One region of the Ralstonia sp. 110700041-2 genome, then DNA from elsewhere that is predicted to be linked to it. Evidence: predicted binding sites of a transcription regulator. Region 1 holds the regulator's gene; the other holds the start of a gene.
What was found. Region 1 encodes FNR, which switches genes on or off when oxygen is low (the NO sensors DNR and NnrR bind a similar motif). Its sites were predicted from a motif close to TTGATNNNNATCAA; they were not measured.
Positions count from the first base shown of each region.

Region 2: a site for FNR is predicted at 1,520-1,533, ahead of ACUXH0_RS05615 (DUF2249 domain-containing protein). Genes of this name have one in related genera too.

Region 1 is NZ_JBSFAI010000021.1:101,345-107,039, reverse strand. Features, by position in the region: gene ACUXH0_RS25210 (sulfite exporter TauE/SafE family protein) at 428-1,171, opposite strand; gene fnr (fumarate/nitrate reduction transcriptional regulator Fnr) at 1,348-2,076, shown strand; gene ACUXH0_RS25200 (hypothetical protein) at 2,098-2,352, opposite strand; gene ACUXH0_RS25195 (FixH family protein) at 2,349-2,576, opposite strand; gene ccoG (cytochrome c oxidase accessory protein CcoG) at 2,603-4,066, opposite strand; gene ccoP (cytochrome-c oxidase, cbb3-type subunit III) at 4,063-4,986, opposite strand; gene ACUXH0_RS25180 (cbb3-type cytochrome oxidase subunit 3) at 4,999-5,181, opposite strand; gene ccoO (cytochrome-c oxidase, cbb3-type subunit II) at 5,185-5,695, opposite strand, start outside.
Region 2 is NZ_JBSFAI010000003.1:150,130-155,824, reverse strand. Features, by position in the region: gene nirK (copper-containing nitrite reductase) at 1-1,340, opposite strand, end outside; gene ACUXH0_RS05615 (DUF2249 domain-containing protein) at 1,614-1,904, shown strand; gene ACUXH0_RS05610 (nitric-oxide reductase large subunit) at 1,937-4,213, shown strand; gene ACUXH0_RS05605 (GntR family transcriptional regulator) at 4,360-5,082, shown strand; gene ACUXH0_RS05600 (ABC transporter ATP-binding protein) at 5,139-5,695, shown strand, end outside.

The DNA of each region.
Region 1 (5,695 bases):
CGTCCCGCCGCGACGCTCGCGGCATTTCTGATTGCTATTGCCCGCCCGGGCCCGGCGCGCGAAGGCCAATTGATTCAATTGGGCCCTGCACCGAAACGCAGTGGCTATGCCCGCAAAGTAAGGGCCGGAGGAGCAAGTTGATCCGGTGCCGGTCAGGCACCACAAGGGCAATTTCTTCCGCCGCCATGTGGACGGATACTGCACCGGACGACTACCAAGAAGAACGGCAGTCCGCCCGAATCGACTGTCCAGGGTGACACTACCGCTGGAAGGCATCGCTTGGCGCCGCGCTTGGGATTGTTGATTTACGCGGGTGGCGAATCGAATTGCTGTCGATTGTAGGGCAATTTCCAGCGGCGCCGCAACCGGGAAGATGATCTAGCCTCCCATCCAAGGCCGGATGGCGATTTACGCGTGCTTTAAACGACTACAGCACCAGACAGAATCCGTGTGCGTTGAGCATCTCTGGCAGCCAGATCGTGTGCACCAGCCCCCATATCCCGAACCCCGCAATGGCGATGCCGGCCGCGCCACGCACCCACCGGCGGCGCGACAAGCCGCGCAGCCACCCAGCGAAGCCAGACATCATCAACAGGTTGGGCAGTGTACCTGCACCAAAGGCGAGCATGACCACAGCCCCGGAGGCAGCGTTGCCTGCCAGCAACGCCACAGCCAATGCGCCGTAGACCATGCCGCACGGCACCAGTCCCCAGGCCATACCCGTGATATAGCGGCGTAGCAACGGCGGCTGACGTTGCAGCGTGCCGCCCAGTGTCGCAGCCCCCCGAGACAGGCGGCCAGCGACGCGGCCGAGCAAGCGCTCAAGCCACACACTGCGCCACGCATCTCCGGCGGAGCGCACGAGCAGCAAAATCCCATAGGTGAGTAGCAATACACTGGCGAAGGCAAACAAGCCGCGTTGAACCGGCAGCCATTGCTGGCGCCAGAAGGTCGCGCCCATCGCACCCATGATTGCGCCAAGCAGCGCGTAGGTGGTCAGCCGGCCGGCATGCATGACGACCTGCTCGAACCATAGTCGGCGACGCGACACGACCCGTACCGCCACAGTTCCACGTTCGGCTGCAAGTGCGATCCCGCTGCACATCGCCAGACAATGCACACCGCCGAGCAATGCGATGAGGAAAACGCTCAGAAGCGCTGCAGCACTCATCTTTCTGACGCTCTTTTGATATGGACCAAGGTTTTTGTTTTACTGTTGCGAACTAAGCGTAATTGACGCGTTTTGCCGCATCGGAAATGTCCGAGGACAAGAAGGTCGCCGTTATAATAAGCTGAGCTGCATCACAAGAATTACTCATTTCACTCTCCCGAAACTCGCCCCCGCCCGTGCTCACTCGAATCGCACTTACCGACCAAGCCTCGCGTTGCTCCACCTGTGTACTCGGGCAAATCTGCCTGCCGGTGGGAATGAACTCGGACGACGTGCGCAAGATGGACGATTTGGTCGGCGAGCGCATCCGCATTAAGAAGGGGCAATCGCTCTATTCGCTGGGGGAGCCGCTGGAAGCGGTTTACGGCATTCGTTTCGGTACGCTCAAAACCCATCTGACGCTCGAAGACGGCCGGCACCAGATCACGGGGTTTCACCTGCCAGGCGAAATCGTCGGGCTCGATGGCATTGGCGATATGCGCCATGTGTCGGATGCCACCGCGCTCGAAGATACCGAAGTCTGCGTGGTGCGCTACGACGAGTTGCAACACCTTTCGCGTCGGCTGCCTTCGCTGCAGCATCAGTTCCTGCGCATCATGAGCAAGGAGATCTCGCAGGATCATCTGATGCTGCTCACGCTCGGTTCCATGCGTGCGGAGGAGCGTCTGGCAGCGTTCCTGCTCAACCTCTCGAAGCGTTCAGCCCAGCGGGGTTATTCGTCAACCGAATTTGTGCTGCGCATGAGCCGCGAAGAGCTGGGCAGCTATCTGGGCCTCAAGCTCGAAACCGTCAGCCGCCTGTTCTCGCGCTTTGCCGAAGCGGGTCTCATCCAGATCCGCCAACGCCACGTCAAACTGATCGACCTGGCCGGCCTGCGCCAGGTCATGAGCGGTCAAGCCGCTTGAGGCTCCTTCCATGGCGCCCGCTCACACGAGCGGGTGTTCATGCGCTTCCAGTTTGCCGATGCCCGGGGACACGTAGAGCGTCAGCGCGCTCGACAATCCGCACAGCAACCAGAACACAAAGAACGATACCGTGTAGACCGCCTGGGCCGACACGGTGATCTGTTCGCCGAAGAAACGCAGGTCGGCGGGGTCCACCACTGCAAAGACCACCAGTTCAGCCAACGCGGCCGACAGAAATGCCGGCCACAGAATCCACATCAGCAGTCGACGCTTCATCGGGCCTCCGCGTGAATACCATGTGCCGGCGCGACGGTCGTCTTTTCAACGACCAAACCGTGGCGCACGACGTTGTCGTGAATAACGGCGTCGGGATGCGACATCGCCAGCCAGATGGTGACGCCGCAGCCGATCATGGCGACAAACGGCCCAGCCATCAGGAGCCACGGCCAGGGCTCGCGCCACCAGGGACGGGCCTGCGCGGAAGATTGCGTTGCGTGCATCGTTGCCTCCTGTTGGGGATGCCGCATCAGCGCGGCACGATGAAGCTCGACGGTTCGCGCAGTACGAGGCTGGCGCTACCGCTGTCTGCGTGGATGACGAAACGGATTTTGTGCGAGCCGGGGGCGGCATCATCGGCCGGCCGGCGTACGCGCACTGGCAGCAGTCGGTTGGCCGCCGGTGGCAGCTCCAGTGTGGTCGACTCGCCACGACCGCCCTGCACATCCAGTTCCGGCATGCCCTCTGCTGTGATGGTCACGCGCATGGGGAGCTCGGACGCGTTCATCAACTGCAGGCGGTAAACGTTCTCGATCTTGCCCCCGTCCACTTCACGCGCCAGTGCACCACGATCACGAATCACGTCAACCTTGAGCGGCTGACGCATGGCCAATGCCACGATGAAGCCGGTGATGAGCACAAGCATGATCCCGGTATAGATCAGCACGCGCGGACGCAGCAGATGTCGCCGGGCGTCCTTCGGGCTGAGCCGATCGCGCATTGCGCGTTCGGACGTATAGCGGATCAGACCGCGCGGGTAGCGCATCTTGTCCATGACCTGATCGCAGGCATCAATGCAGGCGCCGCAACCAATGCATTCGTATTGCAGCCCTTGGCGGATGTCGATGCCGGTCGGGCACACCTGTACACAGATGCTGCAGTCGACGCAGGAACCCAGACCTTGCGCTTCGAAATCGGCGTTGCGCGAACGACTGCCGCGCGGCTCGCCGCGCAGGGTGTCATAAGTCACGACGTAGGTATCGGGATCGACCATCACGCTCTGGAAACGAGCGTAGGGACACATGTAGCGGCACACCTGCTCGCGCATGAAACCGGCGTTGCCCCATGTCGCGAATGCGTAGAAGAGCATCCAGAAAGTCTGCCAAGGGCCGAGCGACAGCGTCCAGGTCTCCATGCCCAGATCGCGGATCGGCGTGAAGAAGCCCACGAAGGTGAAGCCCGTCCACAACGCGATCAGCACCCAGGCCGAATGCTTGGTGACCTTGAGACGCAGCTTGCGCAGGCTCCAACGCTCACCGTCGAGCCGGATGCGGGCAAAGCGGTCGCCTTCGACATGGCGCTCGATCCACATGAAGATTTCGGTGTAGACCGTCTGCGGGCAGGCGTAGCCGCAAAAGAGCCGGCCCGCCACCGCCGTGAACAGGAACAGCGCCAGCGCCGATAGCACCAGCAGCACTGCCAGATAGATGACATCCTGCGGCCACAACACGAGGCCAAAGAGGTAGAACTTGCGAGCGCCCAGGTCGAACAGCACTGCTTGGCGACCATTCCACTGAAACCACGGCAAGCCATAAAAGATGGCTTGCGTGGCCAACACCAGCCAGACGCGCCAACGCGCAAAGGCGCCTGTTACGGCGCGCGGATAGATCTTGCGCCGGACCTCATAGAGCATCTGCTCGGTCGGTGCGTCCTCGGCGCCCGCCGCCGCAGTGGCGGGCGTCATCGGGCGCCAGGCTGGTTCTTTGTCGCTCATTGCGCGTGACTCGTGTTGCTGTTCGACAGACCCCAGACATAGGCCGCCAGCATGCGGATTTTCTCCGGCGAGAGCAGGTTCTCGTGTGCCGGCATCGTGTTGTCACGGCCTTTGAGGATGGTCTCGACGATGGTCGCTTCCGAACTGCCGTACAGCCAGACGCGGTCGGTCAGGTTGGGGGCGCCGAGCGCCTGATTGCCCTTGCCGGTTGCCATGTGGCAGGCCGCGCAAACCGACTTGAACGTCGGTTCACCGCGCGCTGCCTTGATCGGGTCGTAAGCCAGGCCCGACAGCGAGCGCACGTAGTTGGCCACGTTGACAGCCTGATTGCCGTCCACCACCGCTGCCAGCGATGGCATGACTCCGTGACGCCCCTTGGTGATCGTGGTCAGGATCGTCTCAGGCTCGCCGCCGTACAGCCAGTCGTTGTCGGTCAGGTTCGGGAAGCCCTTTGAGCCGCCCGCGTCAGAGCCGTGGCACTGCGCGCAGTTGTTCAGGAACAGGCGCTGGCCGATCTCATGGGCCTGAGGATCTGCGGCGATTTGCTTGATATCCATGCCGGCATAGCGTTCATAGACCGGGCGAACCTGTGCATCGGCCGCAGCACGCTGAGAGGCCAATTCGCCGCGTGTCGAGAAACCGAGCACGCCACCGTATGAACCCAACCCGGGGTAGAGGATCAGGTACCCCAACGCAAAGATGCACGACAGCAGGAACATCCACATCCACCAGCGTGGCAGCGGGTTGTTCAGTTCGCGCAGGTCGCCGTCCCACACATGGCCGGTGTCCTCGCCCGCGCTATGACCGGGCGCAATCTGAATGCGCCGCTGCGAAAACAGCAACCAGACACACCACACGATGCCGACAAGGGCGATCGCAGCGATGTAATACCCCCAGAACTCCGAAATGAAGTCGCTCATGATTCTGTGTCCTTATTGATGCGGGCGCGACGCGTCTGCGCGCGCACCGGCGACCTCGGCCTCATCGGGCAGCAGGAACGGCAGCATGGCCGATTCCGTATTTGCAGCGCGGCGATGCGCGGAGAATGCCCACCAGGTAATGCAGACGAACAGCACGAGAAAGACGGCAGTCGCAATTGCACTCAGCATGGCCATGGCTTACTCCTTGGCAGCAACAGTGGCAGGCGCAGCAGCCGGAGCGACAGCCACGTCCCGGACGTTACGCAACTCAACGCCAAGGCCTTGCAGATAAGCGACCACGGCGTCTTCTTCCGTTTTGCCTGCGAGTTGCTCGCGCGCACCGGCGATCTGGGCATCCGTATACGGCACACCCAGCTGACGCAGGACGTGCATCTTCTTTTCGATGTCGCTGTTGTCCAGCGGCGTCTTCGAGAGCCACGCATACGACGGCATGTTCGACTCGGGCACCACCTCCCGCGGATCGCGCAAGTGGATGCGATGCCAATCATCGGAGTAGCGTTGTCCCACGCGCGCCAGATCCGGGCCCGTACGCTTGGAACCCCACAGGAACGGGTGATCGAACACCGACTCGCCGGCCAGCGAGTAGTGGCCATAGCGCTCGGTCTCGGCGCGCAGCGTACGCACTTGCTGCGAGTGGCAGCCGACACAGCCTTCGCGAATGTAGATGTCGCGCCCCGCCAGCCGCAGC
Region 2 (5,695 bases), on a different contig from region 1:
GAGTCGTATTCCTGGCCATTGACCTTGATCTTGCCGTTCAGGCCATGCAGCACGATGTTCATGGCGCGCTTCGGATCTGCCGCCAGGAAATCCGACTTGGCAAGCGGCGGGAACACGCCCGGCAAGCCGGCGCCATTGCCCTGGTGGCACACCGAGCAGGTACCCGCAAACAGCGCGCGGCCTGCCTGCACCTGATCCTGCACGGTCAGCGTGCCGCTCACCGACGCCTCGGTCGCCTTGGTGACGGCGCTCATGTTGGGCGCGGCACGATCGCCCAGGTACACCGAATCCAGTTCCTTGCCGGAATAGACCAGCTTGCTCTCCGGCCCATCGATCTTGAGGATGGCCAGCGCACCCTTGTTGAAGGCACGGAAGATCGAGTGGTCGACCAGCACATAGCTGCCAGGCACGCGCGCGGTGAACTTCACAACCGCCGCGCCACCCGCCGGGATCAACGTGGTCTGCACGTTCTTCTGCACGTTGGTGCCGCCCTCGTAGCGCACCTGATCGAAGATGGCGCCGATCACGTGGAAGCTGGAGACCAGATTGGGCCCGCCGTTGCCCACGAAGATGCGCACCGTTTCGCCCACCTTGGCGTGCAGCGCCTTGTCACCGGTGAGCGCGCCTTCCGCACCGTTGAACAGCACGTAGCTCGGGCGTTCGTCGATGGCCTTTTCCATGTCGAACGGCTGCAGGCCCTTCTCGCGGTACTTGCCGGCGGTGTAGAAATCGCCCTGCATGACGTAGTACTCGTGATCAACCTTGGGCAGGCCTTCGGGCGGTTCGACCAGGATCAGGCCGTACATGCCGTTGGCGATATGCATGCCCACGGGTGCGGTAGCGCAGTGGTAAACGTAAATGCCCTCGTTCAGCGCCTTGAAGGTGAACTGCGATTCATGGCCCGGGGCGGTAAAGCTCGATGCTGCGCCGCCGCCCGGCCCGGTCACGCCGTGCAGGTCGATGTTGTGCGGCATCTTGCTGCTCGGGTGGTTCTTGAGGTGGAACTCCACCGTGTCGCCCTGCCGCACGCGGATGAAACTTCCAGGAACGGTGCCGCCGAACGTCCAGAAGGTGTAGCTGACCCCTTCGGAGATCTGCATTTCCTTCTCGACCACTTCCAGCTCCACGATGACCTTGGCTGGATAGTTCCGGTGCACCGGCGGCGGCACAAGCGGTGGACTCGTCAGGACGGCGTGGATCGGCTCGCCGCGTGGCGGCCCGAAGTCACCCGGCAACTTGGCGCTGGCGGCGCGGGCCGCAGTGCCCGCAAGCAGTGCGCCCAGCACCACAGAAATCAAGCCCGCGCGCATCAGGCTGCGGACGGTGTGAAGACGGCTCATTTTTTCCCCCGTGTATCGGTCTGGTGTCGTCCGCTCCACGTTAGGCCCCGGCAGCCATTAGGGCTTTGATACAGCGCAAACGAAAACCCGCCCCGACCGGCCCATCCACCCCCACCGCGTGGCACGCAAGCCCAGCCGTGGCCTGATTTGCGACATCAAGGCACCCATAAAACAAGCATCTGATATACATCAATAACACCGGGGATTTCACTCACTAATATAGTTGCATCCTTAATGCATCTTTTTGATGCGACACCCACAGAGGGAATCCCCATGACACAGTCCGCCTCCACCATCCAGCTCGACCTCCGCGTGCTGGCGCCGCGCGAGCGCCATCCGCTGATCTTCTCCGCCTTTGGGGAACTCGGCATCGGGCAGAGCCTGGAGCTGATCAACGATCACGATCCGCGGCCGCTGCAGTCGCAGTTTCAAGTCGAACGCCCGGGGCAGTTTTCCTGGGACTACCTTGAGCGCGGCCCCGGCACGTGGCGCGTGGCCATCACCAAGGTGGCGTCTGCCGCCAGTGCCGGCCACTGCTGCGGTGGTTGCGGTGGTGGCGCCTGAATTTCCGATTGCATCCTGCAAGGAACCTTGTCATGAAAACCAATCAAAGGCTGTGGCGGTGGCTCGGCCTGATCTTCATCCTGTCGTTCGGAGCATTGGGCTATCTGGGCCGGCAGATCTATCTGGCAGCGCCGCCGATTCCGCATGCCGTCGTCACCTCTGTGGGCGAGGTGCTCTTTACCGGTGAGCAGATCCAGCGCGGCCAGGAAGCCTGGCTGGCAGCCGGCGGCCAGCAGCTTGGCACCGTCTGGGGCCACGGCAGCTACGTTGCACCTGACTGGTCTGCCGATTGGCTGCACCGTGAAGCCACAGCGCTGCAAGCCATCCGCGCGCATCAGCAGTTCGATACCGATGCGCCGTTGACGACCGTGCAGCAAGCCGCCGTCGACGCCAGCGTGAAGGAGGAAATGCGCCGCAATACGTACGACGCAAATCACGACATCCTGACCGTGTCGCGTGAGCGCGCAGAGGCCATCCACGGTGTGGCCCAGCACTTCGAGGCCCTGTTCGGCACCGATCCGTCGCTGGCAACGCTGCGCGATCAATACGCCATGGCCACCGGCGTGCTGCCGGAGGCGGCCGATCGTGAAGCCCTGGCGGCGTTCTTCTTCTGGACGTCGTGGGCCGCGGCCGCCGACCGCCCAGGCGAGACCGACATCTCGTATACGAGCAACTGGCCGCATGAACCGCTGGTAGGCAACACAATGACCGGCGGTGCGGCAGTGTGGTCGATGGTCAGCATCGTGCTGCTGCTGGGCGGTATTGCCGCCATGCTGTGGCTGCACGGCAGCAGCAAGCACGAAGAGGAGGCTGCGCCGCTGCCGGCCGATCCGTTCCTCAACGTGGTGGCCACGCCGTCGATGAAGGCCACGCGCAAGTACTTCTTTGCCGTGATCGGCCTGATGCTGGTGCAGATCGGCATGGGCGCCATCACCGCGCACTATGCGGTGGAAGGGGAATCGTTCTTCGGGATTCCGCTGGCGCAGGTGCTGCCGTACGTGATCAGCCGCACCGTGCACACGCAGCTTGGCGTGCTGTGGATTGCCACGGCATGGCTGGCCACGGGCCTGTACATTGCGCCGCTGCTGTCGGGGCGTGAACCGAAGTTCCAGAAGCTGGGCGTTGACCTGCTGTTCTGGGCGCTGATCTTTATCGTGGTGGGGTCCATCGCCACCGGCTGGCTCGGCACGCTGCAACATCGCGGTGCAGACTTCGGCTTCTGGGTCGGTAACCAGGGGCTGGAATACACCAGCATGGGCCGCGTGTGGCAAATCTTGCTGTTTGTCGGCCTGCTGTTCTGGGTCGTGCTGCTGGGCCGTGCCCTGTGGCCGGCACTGAAGACGCCGTCGGAATCGCGCGGTCTGATCGCCATGGTGTTCCTGTCGGCCACCTGCATCGGCGGGTTCTATTCGACTTCGCTGGTGTGGGGCCAACACACGCACTATTCGATGATCGAGTACTGGCGCTGGTGGCTCGTCCACCTGTGGGTCGAGGGCTTCTTTGAAGTGTTCGCCACCGCGGTCATCGCGCTCATCTTCACGCGCCTGGGCCTGATTCGCGCCAGCAGCGCCAACCGCGCCATCGTGGCCGAGACGATCGTGTTCCTGTTCGGCGGCATTCTGGGCACGCTGCATCACCTGTACTTCACAGGGACACCGACCTCGATCATCTCGGTGGGTGCAGTGTTCTCTGCGCTGGAAGTGGTGCCGCTTTCGCTGATCGGGCTCGAAGCGCTGCAGAACTATCGGCGCACGCAAGGCACGCCATGGCTCAACGCTTACAAGTGGCCCGTGCTGTGCTTCGTGGCCGTGGGCTTCTGGAACACCGTCGGCGCCGGCCTGCTCGGCTTTGCCATCAACCCGCCCGCTTCGCTGTACTACGTGCAAGGTCTGAACATGACGGCCGCCCACGGGCACGCTGCACTGTTCGGGGTGTACGGCATGCTCGGTATCGGCCTGATGCTGTTCTGCCTGCGCGGCCTGTATGCGCGCAGCCTGCATGCCGATCGCCTGCTCAAGCCCGCGTTCTGGGGCCTGAACATCGGCTTGGCGATGATGGTATTCATGTCGCTGCTGCCGGCCGGCATCTATCAGGCCTGGGCGAGTGTCACCAAGGGCATGTGGTACGCCCGCTCGCCGGAAGTGGTGCACTCGAAAGTGATGGAAACGCTGGTCTGGCTGCGTGTGCCGGGTGACATCGTGTTCGCCATCGGTGCGCTTGTGCTGGCCTGGTATGCGCTGCGGCTGCTGCGCCGTCCGAAGGCCCAACAGATGGAGCCATTGCCGGCTTCGGCTCGCGCGACGCGTTAATTCCTCATCCAGCAGTCCTCCCAAAAACCCGCAGGGCCCGTGTCGATCTGACCGGGCCCTGCGGGTTTTCCTGTAATGCCCTCCGCCCCCCAGCTCCCTACAATGTCAAGTCATATAGATGAATAGTTAACTACTTTCGATATCCCATGCCCGCCGATCTCCGCCTGCCCCGCTACCAGCAATTGCGCGACGATCTGGCCGCGCAGATCGCCCAACAGCACTGGCGCCCGGGCGACGCCATCCCGACCGAAGCCGAGCTTGCCAAGACGTACAACGTGGCGGTCGGCACCGTCCGCAAAGCCGTAGACGTACTGGTGGCCGAAGGGCTGCTCGAACGCTTCCAGGGCCGTGGCACCTTTGTGCGGCGTGCCAGCTTTGCCAGTTCCTTGTTCCGCTTCTTCCGCTTCCAGAGTGAAAGCGGCGAGCGGCGCATTCCTGAGAGCCGCATCCTCAAGCGGGACGTGCTGGATGCCCCGTCGGCACCGGCTGCAGGCCTGCAGATTGAAACCGGCGCACCGGTCATTCGCCTGACCCGGCTGCGCCTGCTGGATGGCGCACCCATGCTGGCCGAAGAAATCTGGTTGCCATATGACCGTTTTGCGTCGCTCGCCACGCTGGAACTCAACGCGTTTGGCGACCTGCTGTATCCGCTGTACGAATCGCACTGCGGCCAGATCATTGCGAGCGCCGAAGAAACGCTCACCGCCGAAGCCGTCAACGCAACGTATGCGCGCCTGTTGCGCATCCAGCCCGGCGATCCGGTGATGGTCATCGAACGCGTTGCGCGCGGCTACGACCGGGTGCCGCTCGAATGGCGGCGTTCGCGCGGCGCGGCGGCGCACTTCCGGTACCACGTGGATATCCGGTAACGCCCCCACACTTGCTGCCGCTCATACCGACAAAAACACACACAGGAGACAACATCATGCAGGCCAACTCACCAACGGCACCGCCGCTGCTGGACGTGCGCGGCGTCACGCTGCAGTACAAGACACGCCAGCATCTGGTGACGGCCACCTACCGCGTCGATTTCCAGGTCTACCCCGGCGAGCGCTATATCCTGCTTGGGCCGTCGGGCTGCGGTAAATCGACACTGCTCAAGGCCATCGGCGGCTACCTCACACCCACCGAGGGCGAGATCCGTCTCAAGGGCCAGCCCGTGACGAAGCCGGGGCCGGATCGCATGATGGTGTTCCAGGAGTTCGACCAGCTCCTGCCGTGGAAGACCGTGAAGGAAAACGTGCTGTTCCCGCTGCTCTCCACGGGCAAGCTGGGCGCGCGTGAAGCCGAAGAGCGCGCGCTGCACTACATCAACAAGGTCAACCTCACGAAGTTTGCCGACCACCACCCGCACATGCTGTCTGGGGGGATGAAGCAGCGTGTGGCGATTGCGCGCGGCATGGCCATGGAGCCCGACGTGCTGCTGATGGACGAGCCCTTCGCCGCGCTCGATGCGCTCACGCGCCGCAAGATGCAGGACGA